Methyloterricola oryzae: one gene and its partners. The protein of the gene in region 1 interacts with the protein of each later gene in a pairwise test. Links are inferred from orthologs where the notes say so. Each region holds a gene or a part of one and is shown on either strand. Other genes may lie near its edges.

Region 1 (4,684 bases):
TCATCGCAGCCGGAGCGTCCCACCGCTGCCAGGATTCGGCCCCAGTTGGGATCGCTGGCGAAGAAAGCGGTCTTGACCAGGGGCGAATGGGCCACGGTCTTGGCCACCTGCCGCGCCTCGGCTTCGCTGCGGGCCTGCTGCACCTGGATGCGAATCAGCTTCGTGGCGCCTTCGCCATCGCGCACGATGGCTTCGGCCAAGGCATCGCACACGGATTGCACCGCCTGCGCGAAGGCCGGGTAATGCGGGCTGTCGGCGGCAATCGCGGGGGCCTGCGAATGCCCGCTGGCCATCAGCACGCAGGCGTCATTGGTGGAGGTATCACCGTCCACGGTCACGCAGTTGAAGGATCGGTCCGCCGCATCGGCCAGAAGGTTCTGCAGGGTCGCCTGATCCACCCGCGCATCGGTGCCGATGTAGGCGAGCATGGTGGCCATATTGGGCTGGATCATGCCGGCGCCTTTGGCGATGCCCACCACGTGGACCGCTTGGCCATCCAGCATCAGCAGGCAACCGGCGATCTTGGGCCGCGTGTCTGTGGTCATGATGGTGCGCGCCGCCCGTTCCCAGCCGGATTCCGTGAGTGCGTCCAGGGCGGCAGGCAGGGCGCTGGCGATCTTGTCCACCGGCAGATACTCGCCGATGACTCCCGTGGAGAACGGCAGCACCTGCCGCGGCAATCCACCCGTCCTTTCCGCCACCAGACGGCAGGTCTCGCGCGCATCGGCCAAGCCACGGCTGCCCGTGCCGGCATTGGCATTCCCGGAATTGACCAGCAGCCAGCGGGGCTGGGTGGACAAATGTTCGCGCGCCACGGTCACCGGCGCGGCGCAGAAGGCATTGCGGGTGAACACCGCTGCACAAGTGGAGCCCGGCGCCATCTCCACCAGCAGCACGTCGTCCCGGTCGTTGCGCTTGATACCCGCACCGGCGGAGCCGAGCCGGATACCTTGAACCGACAGCGGCCCGTTGTAGTCGGGTGGCGAGGGCGAGGTCATCGTCGCGCGCCCTTCCTTAGGCCAGTTTACCGTGGCACTGCTTGTATTTCTTGCCGGAACCGCAGGGGCAGGGGTCGTTGCGGCCGACCTTCTGCGACTCGCGCACGAAGGGCCTGTGGGCCTGATCGGACGCCGCCTCATCCGGCAATTCGCTTTCGGTGTCTTCCGCCAGCACGCTGGCAGCCTCGGCGTGGTGGTACTGCATTTCCACCTGAGGGCGGTTCTGCTCCTCCATCACCTTGATCTCTTCTTCGGTGTGCACCTGCACCTTGGAAACGATGCCGATCACCTCGTGCTTCACGCTGTCCAACATGGTGGTGAACATCTCGAAGGCTTCACGCTTGTATTCCTGCTTCGGGTCCTTCTGGGCGTAGCCGCGCAGGTGGATGCCCTGGCGCAGGTGGTCCATGGCCGCCAAGTGCTCCTTCCAGGCATTGTCCAGCACCTGCAGCATCACCGACTTCTCGAAATGGCGCATCACCGGCAGGCCGATAGCCTCGGCCTTGTGGTCGTAGACCTTGTCCACCTCGTCGCAGATCATGTCCTTGAGCTTTTCCTCATGCAGGAAGTGGTCGGCCTCCAGCCATTCCTCCACCGGCACGCGCACGCCCAGATCCTTCTCCAACGCCTCCTCCAGACCCTTGACGTCCCACTGCTCCTCCATGGTCTGAGGCGGGATGTACTGCTCGAACATCTGCGCCACCACGTCGTGGCGGATGGCAGCAATGGTGTCGCCGATGTCTTCCGCCGCCATCAGGTCGTCGCGCTGGTGGTAGATCACACGGCGCTGGTCATTGGCCACGTTGTCATATTCGAGCAACTGCTTGCGGATGTCGAAGTTGCGCGCTTCCACCTTGCGCTGGGCATTTTCGATGGCCTTGGTGACCCAGGGGTGCTCGATGGCCTCGCCTTCCTTCATCCCCAAGCGCTGCATGATGGCGGCCACGCGATCGGATGCGAAAATGCGCATGAGGCTGTCCTGCAGGGACAGGTAGAAGCGCGTGGAGCCCGGATCGCCCTGGCGGCCGGAACGTCCGCGCAGCTGATTGTCGATGCGGCGGGATTCGTGGCGCTCGGAACCGATGACGTGCAGGCCGCCAGCCGCCACCACCTCCTCGTGGCGCTTCTGCCATTCGGCGCGCGCCTGCGAAATTTCCGCCGGCTCGGTGAGGTTGCGCCGGGCAATCTCCTCGTCCAGATTGCCGCCGAGCACGATGTCGGTGCCGCGACCCGCCATGTTGGTGGCGATGGTGACGGCGCGTGGACGGCCGGCCTCGGCCACGATATGGGCTTCCTGCTCGTGGTGCTTGGCGTTGAGCACTTGATGCTCGACACCCGCCTTCGTAAGGTGGGAGGACAGGTATTCGGAGTTTTCGATGGAGGTGGTGCCAACCAGAACCGGCTGGCCCCGATTTACGCAATCCTGGATGTCTTCCAGGATAGCGTCGTACTTCTCCTTGACCGTCAGGTAGACCAGGTCGCCCATGTCCTTGCGGACCATGGGCCGGTTGGTGGGAATCACCACGACCTCGAGACCGTAAATCTGCTGGAACTCGAAGGCTTCGGTGTCGGCGGTGCCGGTCATGCCGGACAGCTTGTCGTAGAGACGGAAGTAGTTCTGGAAGGTGATGGAGGCGAGGGTCTGGTTTTCGTTCTGCACCGTAACCCCTTCCTTGGCCTCGACCGCCTGGTGCAGCCCCTCCGACCAGCGCCGGCCCGGCATGGCACGGCCGGTGAATTCGTCGACGATGATGATCTGGTCGTCGCGCACGATGTAGTCCACATCCTTCTGGAACAGCACATGGGCCCGCAGGGACGCATTCACATAATGCATCAGGCGGATGTTGACCGCATCGTAGAGGCTATCGCCTGCCTTGATCAGTCCCTTTTCCTCCAGCATCTGCTCGATGAATTCATGACCCGCCTCCGTCAGATAGACCTGGCGTGCCTTCTCGTCCATGCTGTAATGTCCGGGACCGTCCTCCTTCTCCTGCTTGGAGAGGCGCGGCATGAGCTTGTCGATCTGATGATAGAGGTCGCTGCGGTCTTCGGTGGGACCGGAAATGATCAGCGGGGTGCGCGCCTCGTCGATCAGAATGGAGTCGACCTCGTCCACGATGGCGAAATGGCGTTCGCGCTGAACCCGCTGGTCCGGCGAGAACGCCATGTTGTCACGCAGATAATCGAAGCCGAATTCGTTGTTGGTGCCGTAGGTGATGTCGGCGGCGTAAGCCTGGCGACGCTCTTCGTTGTCCAGACCGCTGACGATTACGCCGGTGCTAAGGCCGAGGAACCCGTAGAGCCGACCCATCCATTCCGCGTCACGGCGGGCCAGGTAATCGTTTACCGTCACCACGTGCACGCCCTTGCCGGGCAGCGCGTTCAGGTAAGCTGCCAGGGTGGCGACCAGGGTCTTGCCCTCGCCGGTTTTCATTTCGGCGATCTTCCCGTCGTTCAGGATCATGCCGCCGATGAGCTGCACATCGAAATGGCGCATGTTCATCACGCGCTTGGAGGCCTCACGCACCGTGGCGAAGGCCTCCGGCAGCAGGGTCTCGAGCTTCTCACCCTGATCGAGGCGGTCGCGGAACTCCTGGGTCTTGGCCCTCAGGGCTTCATCCGACAGGCGTTCAATGTCCGGCTCCAGCGCATTAATCTTCCGAACGATTTTTTTCTTCTTCTTGACGATTCGGTCGTTGCGACTGCCGAACAGGGATTTGGCCAGCTTGCCTAGCATCTTGTTTTAATTCCAGATGGTCAAAATAATCTGACGATGATAACCTAAAACCAAAGCGCTTGGATAATGCTCGTCTGCTTCGCGGTGTCGTTGACGCACCCCCTTGCCTCGTGGATCGATCTGCTTTGCCCAGCTTTCGTCTCCTTCCCCGCGACCTTGTGAGCGCGCCTCTGGCGCCCGTCCTGGAGCGCTTGCGCCTGCACGCGCTGGTGTTACGCGAGGTAAAGGATTCTCTACCGCCGCACTTGGCGGAACATTGCCGGGACTGCGTGGTGGCCGCGAACCAGCGCTTGGTCGTCTACGCGGACAGTCCGACCTGGTCTTTTCAGTTGCGCTTTCACGCCCCTGCGACTCTGGAACGGATGGCCACCGCGGGCAGGACATTCAGGGCACTGGAGTTCCGCGCCCTGGCCAAGGCGGCGAGTGTCACACAGCGTGATGGGGGACCCAGGGTTTCTCTGGCTACGGCGGAGTTGGTGAAGACGAGCGGAAGCGGGATGGAATCGCGCGAGCTATCGGCAGCCCTGGAGCGGCTGGGGAAAACCATGGCGGAGAAAGCGAAAGGACATGTGCCGTAAGGAGTAAGCGCGCAAGGTGCCGTTGCAGACACGAGTGCACCCATCAGGGAAAACCGGCGTCTTTCCTGAACGTCGGAACCGGGGCGGCGAGGGGGGCGCCGCCCCGGACCGGCTTACGCTCCGCTCAGCGAGTGGCGGCGCGGGCGGGACGCATATAGGAAATCGGCAGTCCCTCCTCTTCCTTGAAGGTAACCGACTCCCAGGCATCCTTGCGCTTGAGCAGTTCCCGCAGCAGGCTGTTGTTCAGACCATGGCCCGACTTGTGACCGACGAAGGATCCGATCAGGCTATGGCCGAGCAGATAGAGGTCGCCGATGGCATCCAGGATCTTGTGCTTGACGAACTCGTCCGCGTAGCGCAGCCCATCCTCG
Region 2 (4,350 bases), on another replicon or contig:
AGAAGCCGACCATCGCTGTTAAAGTTGAAGATGCAAGCTACCGTGTGCCTGGCCGCGCCATGCGCATGAAGCTGACCATCACCAACAATGGCAGCAGCGCCGTGCGTCTGGGTGAGTTCTACACCGCTTCCGTGCGTTTCCTGGATTCCAGCGTCTACAAAGACACCTCTGGCTATCCGGAAGACCTGCTGGCTGAAGACGGTCTGAGCGTGTCTGACAACTCTCCGCTGGCTCCGGGCGAGACCCGCACCGTGGAAGTACAGGCTTCTGACGCCGCTTGGGAAGTCTATCGTCTGGCCGACATCATCTACGATCCGGACAGCCGTTTTGCTGGTCTGCTGTTCTTCTTCGACGCAGCTGGCACCCGTCAGATCGTACAGGTCGACGCTCCGCTGATCCCGTCCTTCATGTAAGGCGGGTTGAGCCGCCGCCGCAAGAGCGGCGGCTCAAGAAGCAATTGGCCTAATGGTCAAAAGCCCCTGGTGGATTTTCCATCAGGGGCTTTTTTAATTGGCTTCACGGACGCCGCAAACTGCGGTAATTCACCGAGGTATTACTTAGCCTTGGCTGGCTTTACCTCAATGGTGGTAGCTGACATCGTGTATTCCACGGTGGCCTTGCCCCCCTTCTGCAGATCGCCTTTCACGGTGGTATTGCCGGCCTTGGCTATTTCCCATTTTTCCTTGCCTTTCTGAATTACGATAGCGCTGTCCGTTATGTCCAAGATCGGACCCGTCACTTGGTAGGTCTTGCCTGCCATTACTGGAAAGGATACAGCCAGAGCCGCCAGCACGGACGAGGCGAGTAGGGTTGCTTTCATCGCAGAAACTCCTTGTAGATCCATAATGAAGGAAATCTGACGATACGGCTTTGCCGACCCATGGGCAAGTTATTCCTGATTATCGCCCCACGACCTTACAGTTCCTTACTGAACCGAGCTACGGTGTCGGCACGCAGCGGGGGCCAGGCGGAAGCTTCAACGAGGAGGTGCGAAAGGGCCGCTTGCCCCATGCGCTCCCAATTGAAATTCGGCTGACACAAAAATTCGGCGTTGACATCTTCCGCCAACACGGTGATGGCGATCAGATTACCGATTTCACGATCCGTGAAAGCGGTGAATGCGTCGGGGCTGTGGTGGTTCTCGATGGCCCTGACAATGTTTTCAGGCAAATACCAATAGCGCGCAAATACACTACCAACGCGCGCGTGGTCGGTGTTGTAGCATTGGTATTCCAAGTCGGCGAGGCTGAAATCGGAAGACTCGATACTTTGCCGAAACACCTGGAGGTAGTCGGACTGCTGCTGCATCAACAACAAGATGCCGCTATCATGAAAAAGGCCCATAAGAAAGGAAAGATCCCCGTCGAGGCCCAATTCCCCGGCTAGCATGAGCGCAAATGTCGCATTGCGCGCAGTATCTTCCCAAAAGCCTTCCATGCCAGGCATAGGTTTGAAGCTGCGGGAGAGTGACAGCGCCCTTACCATATGCAGGGTCTTACGGATGCCAACCATGACGATGGCTTCTTCCACGGAGGTGACTTTACGGCTGAGGCCGTAAAACGGCGAGTTCACCATCTTTAGCAACGAGGACGCCAGGGTTACGTCGCCACTTATGAGGAGCGCGATCGCTTTCAGATCGGGTTCCGCTTTTGACATTTCGGCCATGATTGGCGCAATCAAATGCGGCTGCGGCGGGAAAACGATGCCGCGCAATGCAAAATCCAAGGCCGGATCTTTAGCCTGGTGAGTCATTGTGTAATAGGAACTGCTGCCGATGTTATTGCAAGCATAGCAGCAAGGGACACAGCCCGTAGGGAAGGCAGGCGGACACAGAATGAAGAGTCTTTATTCAATGCCGGCGGCAGAGTAAACTATCAGGCTAAATCAACATTGTGCGGGTTCAGGCGAGCGGGTCTCTCGAATGTCTGTTGGCTGCCACGTAGCGATGTCAACCGGATTTGCGATGATTGGAAACTTGCCGATCGTCGATGTGCGCGGCCATTGGGTAGCGCGGTCTACTCATGAATAACGGCCGCATGGTATTTCATTTTTTAGGTGGTATATGTATCAAGCTTTGACAGTGCTTCACGTTCTGATCGCACTTGGGATCATCGGTCTGGTCATGCTGCAACAAGGGCGCGGCGCGGATGCCGGGGCCGGTTTTGGCGGCGGGGCATCCAATACGGTTTTCGGTGCCCGCGGGTCGGCTTCTTTTCTCTCGCGAACCACCGCCATTCTAGCCGCTGTCTTTTTTACCTCGAGTCTTCTGCTTGCTTACGTTGGAGACAATCAGGATAATAAGGCGGATGACCTGATGGAAGCTCCTGCGTCGAGCGCGGCACCACAGGATTTGCCGCCGGCAGCGCCTGCGGCCAACAAAGCCCAAGAATTGCCAGAGCAAAAGAGCGACGTTCCTCAGGCTCCGCAATAAACAGGACGCTTTCGATTATTCGAGCCGATGTGGTGAAATTGGTAGACACGCCATCTTGAGGGGGTGGTGACGAAAGTCGTGTCGGTTCAAATCCGACCATCGGCACCAATTGGCGATAGCGAGAACCACGCATCGCATCCATCGCGGCCCGCGCACCGAGTGTGACGGGCCGTTTTCCGTTCCAAGCCAAATCTCAATCCAGTTACTGTTCCGTTATGGAGTTCTTCCTGCACCATGTGGACGGCCGCGCCCGGCGTGGTGAATTGCGCTTTGCGCGGGGAGTTGTGGCAACCCCTGCATTTATGCCGGTCGGCACCTATGGCACCGTCAAGGCCATGACGGCGGAGGAACTGGAGTCGCTCGGCGCGGAAATCATCCTCGGTAATACATTTCACCTCATGTTGCGACCGGGCACCGAGGTAATCCGCGCGCATGGCGACCTGCACGATTTCATGCACTGGAGTCGGCCTATTTTGACGGATTCGGGTGGTTTCCAGGTCTTCAGCCTGGGCGCGATGCGCAAGATCACGGAAGCCGGGGTCCGTTTCCGGTCCCCGGTCGATGGCAGCCTTGTTTTCATGGGCCCCGAGGAATCAATGGCGGTTCAGCGGGCCTTGGGTTCCGATGTTGTCATGATCTTTGACGAATGCACCCCGTATCCTGCGACACATGAGGAAGCAAAAACCTCCATGGAGCTTTCGCTTAGGTGGGCCGAGCGCAGCAAGCATGCTCATGGAGACAATCCAGCGGCACTGTTTGGCATCGTCCAAGGCGGCGTCTATGAGGATCTGCGTGAGACATCCGCGGAGTCCCTGCAGCAGATTGGATTTGACGGGTACGCGATCGGTGGGCTGTCGGTGGGCGAACCCAAGGACGATCGCCAGCGGGTGTTGAGGGCTCTGGTTCCGCAGCTGCCCGCTGACAGGCCGCGCTATCTCATGGGGGTGGGAACTCCCGAAGATATCGTGGAGGCCGTTTGCTGTGGTATCGACATGTTCGACTGCGTGATGCCCACCCGCAATGCGCGCAATGGACACCTTTTTACTCAAAACGGCGATATCCGCATTCGTAACAGCCAATATCAGAACGATACCCGGCCCCTGGATGAAGCCTGCAGTTGCTATACCTGCCGGCATTACAGCCGCGCCTACCTGAAACACCTGGATAAGTGTCGCGAAATGTTGGGGGCCCGGCTCAACACGATACATAACTTGTATTACTACCAGCAGTTGATGCATGGCCTCAGGGAGGCTATCGCGGGTGGCGAGCTGGACACGTTCGTCACGCGCTTTTACAGCCAGCGCAGCAAATCCACTGGGATTGTGTAATAATGCCCGGCTTTAAGTGAACCAGAATGAGAATGTGCTCATGAGCTTTTTTATCTCCGATGCTTACGCGCAGGCCGCGCCTGCGGCACAGGATCCGGGTCTTGCTGGCCTGATCTTTCCAATCGCCATTCTGACGGTGTTCTTTTTCCTGTTCGTTTGGCCACAACACAAACGTGGACGTGAACACAAGAAATTAGTTGCCTCAATTTCCAAAGGAAACGAGGTGGTTACGAACGGCGGCGTTCTGGGCAAGGTTGTTGATCTCGATGACAACTTCGTGCAGTTGGAAGTGAGCGAGAACGTGTTCATCCACGTTCAGCGCCACGCGATCGCGTCCTTGATGCCCAAGGGCACTTACAAGACCAAGAAAAAGGTAGAAAAGGCGGCCTAGGCAGTCCCCTCCACCGTCGCGCAAACACGATACGAATTCCGTAGCACAGGCAGTCAACAATGCGAAACCGCTATCCCGTTTGGAAAAACCTGCTTATCCTGGCCATTCTGGCCTTGGCGGTGATTTATTCCTCTCCCAATCTGTTCGGCGAGGATCCTTCGGTTCAGCTATCGCCGAATCGGACCGTCAAACTGGAGCAG
Region 3 (4,275 bases), on another replicon or contig:
GACCCGACAGGCTGCTCTGCTGATCCTCCAGACCTTGCAAGGACGCCTGTATCTCCCGGATGCGGCCGCGCACCTGCTCTAGGTCCACGTTCGGCGCGCCCCCCTCTTCCGCTGCCACCGGTCCCAGACAAACAGCCAACATCACGAAGCCCCAGCTCGTGCGCCGTTTCATGGGCCACAGCCTGGCACGCGGTTTCGAGCCAGATTGCAGCAGACAAACACACTTGGTCCTTCGTCGCGAGGGGAAAGCCATAAACTATCGTCCGGGGTTTGGCCGAACCGGGCACGTGGAGATGATGCCGGCACAAGATCGACCTGAGCGCGCATCAGACCGGGCTCTAACGGTCAAGAAGGCCCCTGGCTGCCATTAGGTTCCTGCAGCAGGCGCCCCGCCAAAACCCCACAGGAAAAATTGATTCCTCAATGGGTTTAGGACAGCGCGAGTTACACGTATAATCTCGGGCTTACTTAATAAGACGTCATCGTCACGCGGCGACCCTGCCGCTCACGGCCCCAAGTGCAAGATAGTTTATCTTGTTTTGTCGCGCCCGTCGTGCCTGTGTCAGGTTCGATAGAGGCCCTTAGGCCGCATGCCCAAGGTACCCGGGGAACCCAAGTCAGCCATGAGCACAGTAGACGAACAGATTATCTCCAATGATGCCGAGATTGCCCGGGCTGCCCAGTACCTCAAGGCCATGTCGCACCCGCTGCGTCTGAAGATACTGTGCACTCTGGGAAACGACCGGGTCAGCGTGCAGGATATCGTGGATCAGGTCGGGACCACGCAAAGCAACATTTCTCAGCACCTGGGCATATTGCGCGACAAAGGTATCTTGGCGTGCCGCAAGGATGCGAACCGGGTCTACTACTACATAGAAAATCCCAATACGCTGCAGCTCATATTTCAACTGAAGCAAATGTTCTGCCCCCACGGAGAATAGCGCTCGAATGCCACGCAGCGAATCTGGTCGGCTTGCGGCACTGCCCTAGAATAAAGCCCGGGGCAGCAGGCCGGCAGCTTCCGAACCGGTCTCCATCGGCGCTCCGATCAAAAGCCCATTACCCCTCTCACTTGTTTAGATATAGGCAACCTGCATGGATTTCGAACGCATTGTAGAATTCATCAGCAATCACTGGATCTTGAGCAGCGGACTGTTTGTCGTCACCCTGCTCCTGGTTCAGGATCTGTTCGATAGCATCACCCGAAAGTACAAGGTGGTCTCCCCCACCGGTGCCGTCACACTGCTCAACGATGACCGCACCATCGTCATCGATGTGCGGGAACCCCACGAATTTGCGAAGGGGCATATCGAAAGCGCGATGGCGATCCCGCTCGCGCGCGTCGATGACAAGCTTTATGAACTGGAGCCAAGAAAGCATACGCCGGTCATCGTGACGTGCCAGCAAGGCACGCGCTCCGCTCATGTCTGCAAAAAGCTGACGCAGGCCGGTTTTACTGAGGTCTACGATTTGAAAGGCGGCATGCTGGCCTGGGAAGACGCCAAATTGCCGATGGTAAAGAAGAAGGGCAAGTAACAGGCTCCAGACGACAGGCTCGCCCCGCATAACCCGTTCAAAGAACACCACCACCGAGGATATATCATGGCTGAAGAGGAAAAGCAGTTCGCGCTGCAGAAACTGTACATCAAGGACGTTTCGTTCGAGACTCCCAACTCACCCGCCGTATTCACCCAGAAATGGGAACCCAAGGTCGAGTTCAACCTGGCCAGCAATGTGCAGAGCCTGCAAGAGGACCTCTATGAAGTCAGCCTGACAGTAACGGTCACGGTAACTCTGGAAGAAAAGACCGCTTATCTGGTGGAAGTGTCGCAAGCTGGCATCTTCACCATTTCCGGTTTCAACGAACAGGAACTTTCGCCCATGATCGGCAGTTTCTGCCCCAACATCCTGTTCCCCTATGCGCGCGAGGCCGTCTCGGACCTGGTCATCAAGGGCGGCTTTCCCCCGATGCTGCTGGCGCCGGTGAATTTCGACGCGCTGTACATGCAGCACGTCCAGCAACAGCAGGCAACCGCCGGCAACACCAGCGTCAACTGAGCTTTCCCTTCGCTTCCAATCAATCGGCATGACTATATCCGTCATCGGCGCTGGCTCCTGGGGAACGGCGCTTGCTTTACTGATCGCACGCAACGGGCATCAGGTGCTGCTTTGGGGTCACCACCCGGAACACATCGCCAACTTGGGCAGGGATCGCTGCAACAAGCGCTACCTTCCAGAGGCCCCGTTTCCTGAAACCCTGCAGGTAACCGCGGATCTGGGCGAGGCTGTGGAACAATGCGAACTGGCGCTGGTCTCGGTGCCTAGCCACGCCTTTCGCGCAACCCTCATGGCCATGCACCCCGCTATGCCTGATAGCGCCGGCCTGGCCTGGGCCACCAAGGGCCTGGAAAAGACCAGCGGGCGCCTGCTGAGTGATGTGGTGACGGATATCATGGGTGCCGACCGCCCGGCCGCAGTGCTGTCGGGACCGACCTTCGCCAGCGAAGTTGCCGCCGGCAAGCCCACCGCTATCACAGTCGCCTCCCGTCAGACCGACATGGCGGCGAAAACCGCGGCATTGCTGCATAACAAGTACTTTCGCGCCTACACCACCAGCGACATTGTGGGTGTGCAACTGGGCGGCGCCACCAAGAACGTGCTCGCCATCGCCGCCGGCATGGCGGACGGGTTGGGGTTCGGGGCGAACGCCAGGGCAGCCCTGATCACGCGTGGCTTGGCGGAGTTGCTGAGGCTCGGGCTCGCCATGGGAGGCCGCATGGAGACCTTGATGGGCTTGGCCGGCGTCGGTGACCTGTTGTTGACCTGCACCGACAATCAGTCGCGCAACCGGCGTTTCGGGCTGGGTCTCGGGCAAGGATTATCGCGTGAAGAGGTAACAGCCCAAATCGGCCAGGAGATTGAAGGCGCCACGGCGGCATCCATCATCTACAAGCTCGCGTGCGAGAAGGGCATCGAGATGCCGATCACCGAACAGGTGTACCGTATCCTGAACGAGGGCATGACACCGGCCGAAGCGGTGGACAACCTGCTGCTGCGGGAGCCTAAACCGGAAATGGCTCAAGGCATGGCCTGAGCCCCGAAACAGGCTCGGGACAAGCGACAAGACGGGAAGTAACGGCTCCGGAACTGGGGGCTAAAAGAGTTCCAGATCCCCAGCCACGGGGGTTTCCTTGATGGTCTCCACGTAGCAACGTTCCTGGTTGGCAATCACGTTATTGTGCAAGGAGCGCAGGCGCTTGACCTTCACCCGGCCCGAGGCAGGGAAATAAGCCACCATGCGCGGAAAGATGTCACCCACATCCTCCGCTACCACCTTGAGCCCTTCGTCACTCAGGAACTCACGCGCGAAGGCGATATTGCGTAGCCCCACATCCGACATATTGGGAATGATGCGCCCACCCCCGAATAGTTTCACCTCCAGATTCTGCCGCTTTCCGCCGTTGCGCAGAATATGGTTGATGAGTTGCTCCATCGCGTAAATGCCATACCGCGTTGCGGCGCTGGCAATGGCGTTGCCACCGCCCCAATTGTCCGGTCCGCCTGTCGGAAGCATAAAGTGATTCATGCCGCCTATGCCGCTGCTCTTGTCGCGAATGCAGGCGGCAATGCACGATCCCAAGGTAGTGGTGACGCCTTCGTCATGCAGGGTCACGTATAACTCCCCCGGCAATATGCGCGCGGTGTAGGCTCCAAACGTGGAATTCCAGACACGTTTGATATGTTCGAACCCGGCAATGGTGGGCCGCAGAGTTTGTCCCGTGCTGTTTGTCGTAGTTGTCATGGGATCCGTGTGTGAGATCAGCTGGCTACGTCCACAAAGAGTTTCTGCGCCTCTTGAAGCTCTTCCTGAGCCTTGCGCACCGGCCCTTCCAGCATCTCGGGCGACAGTTCCGTGCGTTCCCAGGCCAGCGGGTCTATGGGTTCGACGTCGTCTGGGTCGAGGGAATCGACCTCCGCCATCAGGGCGCAAACGTTGGCGATATGTATCAGCGCGACTTCCTTCGGGTGCTGTTTGGCGCTGCCGATATTGTGATGGCACGCGATGCATTCCTGGAGGACGGAAGGCAGGTTCCAGCGTTCTGCAAGCAAGCCGCCAACCAAGCTATGGTCAAATCCCATGACCTCCCGTTCAGCCGCATAGACACCCACTTCCTCGCCGCTGTCGAGCACCATGGTCAGCGCTTCGGCAGCCTTTTCTGGTAAGCGGTTGAAGATGATGAGTTCACCTATGTCATGCAGCAGTCCCGCTGTAAA
Region 4 (4,186 bases), on another replicon or contig:
TCTGAGCCTCCTGTTCCAGGCTGCGTTTGGACTCGGCCTCTGCCTTCTTCTGGGCCTCCTGCTCCGCGCGGCGTTTGGACTCGGCTTCCGCCTTTTGTTGCGCACGACGCTGACCTTCTGCTTCTTCCCGGCGCTTTTCTTCGGCCACGCGGCGCTTATCCGCTTCCTGCTGCTCGGCGCGCTTGCGCGCTTCCTCCTCCGCGTGCTTGCGCGCGGCTTCCGCCGCCAAACGTTTATCTTCCGCCTGCTTGCGCTCTTCGGCTTCCGCCTTGCGCTCCACTTCCTCTTTCTTCTCCCTCTCTTCCGCCTTGCGCCGGGCATCCTCTTGCTTTCGGCGCTCCTCGGCGGCCTTTTCTTGCCGCTGGCGCCGCTGCCGCTCGGCTTCTTCAGCCTGAGCAAGCTGCTCCTGCACCGATTTTGCAGTCGATTCCTCAGCCTTCTCCCTTGGCGCTTCGGCCTCGGGCTCCTTGCTCTCGGGCCTGCCAAGCGCTTGCATCGCCGCCTGGATCTGCGCCTCGTCCATGATCACCGCCTCGATGATCTCTGGCTGCGGGGGGAGTTCCGGGGGCTTGACCGAATCGAAGTTGATGGCAAACAGCAGGAACAGAATGGCGTGCAGGATCAGCGAGAGCGCCAAAGGCCCCCGATTACCGCGCATCCGGGTTGCGATCATTCTGTGACGGGACTGGTCATCAAGCCTACGGTGGGAACGCCGGCCTGTTTGAGCCTTGCCATGACGGTCACGACGCGGCCGTAATCCACCGACTTGTCGCCGCGGATCAGCACGGGCCGGTTGGGCTTGTCCTGCAGCGCCGCCATCACCCGTCCGGGCAGTTCGTCGGTGTCGACCGCCACGTCATCCTGGGCGCCGGCATCCACGAACAACTGGCCTTCCGCATTGATGCTCACCACCACCGGCGGATCCTGAGCGGGGTCCACGGTCTTGGCTTCCGCTTGCGGAAGGTCCACGTCCACGCCGGTTTGCAACAAAGGCGCCGTGATCATGAAGATGATAAGCAGCACGAGGGAAACGTCGATGTAAGGAACGACGTTGATCTCCGCCATGGGCTTTCTGCGGCTCCCGCGGCCGCCGCCGGATTGCACGTTCATTTGGCGTGCGCCTGACGATGCAGCAGGCTCAGGAATTCCTCGGTGAAGGCCTCATAGCGATTGGCCAGACGCCCGATGTGGGTGGAAAAGCGGTTGTACGCCATGACCGCCGGAATGGCGGCGAACAAGCCCATGGCCGTGGCCACCAGAGCCTCGGAGATTCCCGGCGCCACCATCGCCAAGGTCGCCTGCTTGACGCTGCCCAGAGAGCGGAAGGAATTCATGATGCCCCAAACGGTGCCGAACAGGCCCACATAAGGGCTGGTCGAACCCACCGTGGCCAGGAAAGGCAGGCGCTCGTCGAGCCGGTCCAACTCGCGCGATAGCGCCACCCGCATGCCGCGCTGAGCGCCTTCCACCACCGCATCGGGAGTGATGCCCGGCTGCTGCCGCAATCGCGCGAACTCCTTGAAGCCCACCAGGAAAATGTTCTCCATGCCCTCGCTGTCATAGTCCTCGCTGGCCAGTTGACGATACAGATCGGCCAGGTCGATACCCGACCAGAAGCGTTCCTCGAACTCGTCCGAGGTCTGCTCGGCGCGCCGCAATTCCTTGAACTTTGAGAAGATATAGGTCCAGGAGACCACCGACGCCAGCATCAGCATGAACATCACGATCTGCACGACCGCGCTGGCTTCCTTGATCAGGGTGAATATCGACAGGTCAGAATTCATCTTTGATCCGTTGCAAAAGAAAATCGGGGATGGCGGTGGGCCGCAGCATGTCCGCGGTCAGACAGACGATGCGGATGCTCGCCTGGCACAAAAGGTCTCCGGCGGGTCCTTCCCGCCGAATCTCCTGGGTAAAGCTCAGGCTGGCGCGTTTCAACTCGGAAATTTCGGCGGTAACTTGGAGTTTGTCGTTGAAGCGGGCCGGTTTCAGGTACTCGGCCTGGACCGACCTCACCGCGAACAGCACGCCGTGTTCCGCTCGCAGCGTGTCCTGTTCGAACCCCATGGCCCGCAGCCGCTCGGTGCGCGCGCGCTCGAAGAATTTCAGGTAATTGGCGTAGTACACCACGCCACCGGCGTCGGTGTCCTCGTAATAGACGCGCACCGGCCAGAAAAAGCCTGTTTCCGCGGGTTCCATGTTCAGAACAAGTCTTCGTTGCGGGGTTCAGGCCGGGGCGGCTCCAGGCCGAAGTGCAAATAGGCGGTGCGTGTCGCGACCCGGCCCCGTGGCGTGCGCATGATGAAACCCTGCTGGATCAGATAAGGCTCGAGCACATCCTCGATGGTGCCGCGCTCCTCGCTGATGGCCGCCGCCAAATTGTCCAGGCCGACCGGGCCGCCGTCGAACATGTCGATCAAGGTGCGTAAAAACTTGCGGTCCAAGGGATCGAATCCAACCCGATCCACCTTCAGCATCTCCAGGGCCTGGGCCGCCAGATCACGCGTCACCGCGCCGTCCGCCTTGACCTCGGCGAAATCGCGCACGCGCCGCAGCAGGCGATTGGCAATGCGTGGCGTGCCCCGCGCGCGGCGGGCAATCTCACCCGCGCCTTCCGGACTCATGGCAACGCCGAGGAGGCTGGCCGAGCGGCTGACGATCTGGGTCAATTCCTCGACGGTGTAGAACTCCAGGCGATGGACGATGCCGAAGCGGTCGCGCAGGGGCGAAGTGAGCAGGCCGGCGCGAGTGGTCGCGCCCACCAGGGTGAACGGGGGGAGGTCCAGTTTGATGGAGCGCGCCGCCGGCCCCTCGCCGATCATGATATCGATCTGGTAGTCCTCCATGGCCGGATACAGGACTTCCTCCACGGCGGGGCTCAGCCGGTGGATCTCATCGATGAACAGAACGTCGCGCGGCTCCAGGTTGGTGAGTATGGCAGCCAGATCGCCGGCCTTTTCCATGACGGGCCCGGAGGTCTGGCGAATCTTCACACCCATCTCGTTGGCGATGATGTTGGCCAGGGTGGTCTTGCCCAGACCCGGCGGACCGAAGATCAGTACATGATCCAAGGCCTCCTGACGCGTGCGGGCCGCCTGGATGAAGATCCCCATCTGCTCGCGCATGGCCTTCTGGCCCACGTAGTCCTGCAGCAAGCGCGGCCGCACGGCGCGGTCGATGACGTCCTCAACGCCGCCGCGAGGACTCACCAGACGCTCTTCCTGTGACATGGAATCCATCATGGCCTACTTCGCCGCGCCTTGCAGGGCCTGGCGGATCAGGTCTTCGGCCGTGCGGCCCTCGCTCGGAAGCTTGCGCACCATGGCGCCCGCCTCCTGGGGCTTGAAGCCCAGCGCAACCAGTGCGCCGACCGCTTCCTGCACCGCCGACGCCTCGCCGGGCACGCCGATGCCACCAGGAACGGCCGGTGCGACTCCCAGGTCGGGCAAGCGGTCACGCATCTCGATGATGAGGCGCTCGGCGGTCTTCTTGCCGATCCCCGGCAGGCGCACCAGTACCGAAGTATCAGCCGCCTGGACGCAACGCTGGAACTCGTCCACGCTGATGCCCGAAAGGATCGCCAGAGCCAGCTTCGCGCCGACCCCGCTCACCCGGATCAGGCTGCGGAACAGGGCCCTTTCAGACTCGGAGAAGAAACCGAACAAGGTGTGCGCGTCTTCGCGCACCTGCAGATGGGTGTGCAGCATGACGGTCTCGCCGACCGCCGGCAGTTTGAAAAACGTGGACATGGGCGCGTCCAGCTCGTAGCCCACGCCCCCGACGTCGATCACCAGAGACGGCGCATGCTTGGAGGCCAGCGTCCCGCGCAGAAAGCCGATCACAGCCTGCCTCCCGCGGCGCTGCGGCCTGCGCCCTGAATGCGTCGCAAGGTTTGCTGCGTATGCAGGTGGCACAGGGCCACGCCCAAAGCATCCGCGGCGTCAGCCTGGAGAGCCCCCGACATGTTGAGCAGGATCCTGACCATGTGCTGGACCTGCACCTTGTCGGCACTGCCCTTGCCCACCAGCGCCTGCTTCACCTGACGCGCGGCATATTCGAAGACCGGCAGGCCGCCCGCCAGGGCGCCGCAGATGGCCGAACCGCGGGCCTGTCCCAATTTGAGTGCGGAATCGGCGTTCTTGTGCATGAACACCTGCTCGATCGCCAGTTCATGCGGCGCATAGTC

Evidence for each region.
Region 2: the proteins of secA (region 1) and secG interact in binary tests that used the Escherichia coli proteins (3 or more experiments, as listed by UniProt). The link is inferred for Methyloterricola oryzae from one-to-one orthologs.
Region 3: the proteins of secA (region 1) and secB interact in binary tests that used the Escherichia coli proteins (3 or more experiments, as listed by UniProt). The link is inferred for Methyloterricola oryzae from one-to-one orthologs.
Region 4: the proteins of secA (region 1) and ybgC interact in binary tests that used the Escherichia coli proteins (3 or more experiments, as listed by UniProt). The link is inferred for Methyloterricola oryzae from one-to-one orthologs.

Annotation. Positions count from the first base shown.
Region 1 is NZ_JYNS01000006.1:209,482-214,165, forward strand. What follows is about bases 815-4,045. They hold secA (preprotein translocase subunit SecA), read right to left. Parts: upstream 3,736-4,045; coding sequence 1,015-3,735; downstream 815-1,014. Other genes in these bases: argJ (bifunctional glutamate N-acetyltransferase/amino-acid acetyltransferase ArgJ), read right to left, coding at 815-998; EK23_RS21720 (DciA family protein), read left to right, coding at 3,894-4,045. Also shown: more of argJ, read right to left, coding at 1-814; more of EK23_RS21720, read left to right, coding at 4,046-4,313; lpxC (UDP-3-O-acyl-N-acetylglucosamine deacetylase), read right to left, coding at 4,438-4,684. UniProt on the Escherichia coli protein: Required for protein export, interacts with the SecYEG preprotein conducting channel.
Region 2 is NZ_JYNS01000018.1:65,390-69,739, reverse strand. Bases 850-3,746 are described here. They hold secG (preprotein translocase subunit SecG), read left to right. Parts: upstream 850-2,062; coding sequence 2,063-2,431; downstream 2,432-3,746. Other genes in these bases: tgt (tRNA guanosine(34) transglycosylase Tgt), read left to right, coding at 2,647-3,746; EK23_RS18190 (HDOD domain-containing protein), read right to left, coding at 916-1,752. Outside these bases: bacterial ammonia monooxygenase, subunit AmoB, read left to right, coding at 1-413; EK23_RS18195 (hypothetical protein), read right to left, coding at 554-820; more of tgt, read left to right, coding at 3,747-3,759; preprotein translocase subunit YajC, read left to right, coding at 3,800-4,150; protein translocase subunit SecD, read left to right, coding at 4,210-4,350. UniProt on the Escherichia coli protein: Subunit of the protein translocation channel SecYEG. Overexpression of some hybrid proteins has been thought to jam the protein secretion apparatus resulting in cell death; while this may be true it also results in FtsH-mediated degradation of SecY.
Region 3 is NZ_JYNS01000001.1:165,447-169,721, forward strand. The notes cover bases 509-3,330. They hold secB (protein-export chaperone SecB), read left to right. Parts: upstream 509-1,602; coding sequence 1,603-2,058; downstream 2,059-3,330. Other genes in these bases: EK23_RS00675 (ArsR/SmtB family transcription factor), read left to right, coding at 624-941; EK23_RS00680 (rhodanese-like domain-containing protein), read left to right, coding at 1,096-1,536; EK23_RS00690 (NAD(P)H-dependent glycerol-3-phosphate dehydrogenase), read left to right, coding at 2,087-3,094; cheD (chemoreceptor glutamine deamidase CheD), read right to left, coding at 3,155-3,330. Outside these bases: EK23_RS00670 (murein hydrolase activator EnvC family protein), read right to left, coding at 1-172; more of cheD, read right to left, coding at 3,331-3,802; EK23_RS00700 (HDOD domain-containing protein), read right to left, coding at 3,820-4,275. UniProt on the Escherichia coli protein: One of the proteins required for the normal export of some preproteins out of the cell cytoplasm. It is a molecular chaperone that binds to a subset of precursor proteins, maintaining them in a translocation-competent state.
Region 4 is NZ_JYNS01000002.1:83,987-88,172, reverse strand. Bases 487-3,219 are described here. They hold ybgC (tol-pal system-associated acyl-CoA thioesterase), read right to left. Parts: upstream 2,200-3,219; coding sequence 1,774-2,199; downstream 487-1,773. Other genes in these bases: ruvB (Holliday junction branch migration DNA helicase RuvB), read right to left, coding at 2,202-3,219; tolQ (protein TolQ), read right to left, coding at 1,107-1,784; tolR (protein TolR), read right to left, coding at 670-1,110; tolA (cell envelope integrity protein TolA), read right to left, coding at 487-673. Also shown: more of tolA, read right to left, coding at 1-486; more of ruvB, read right to left, coding at 3,220-3,230; Holliday junction branch migration protein RuvA, read right to left, coding at 3,246-3,842; crossover junction endodeoxyribonuclease RuvC, read right to left, coding at 3,839-4,186.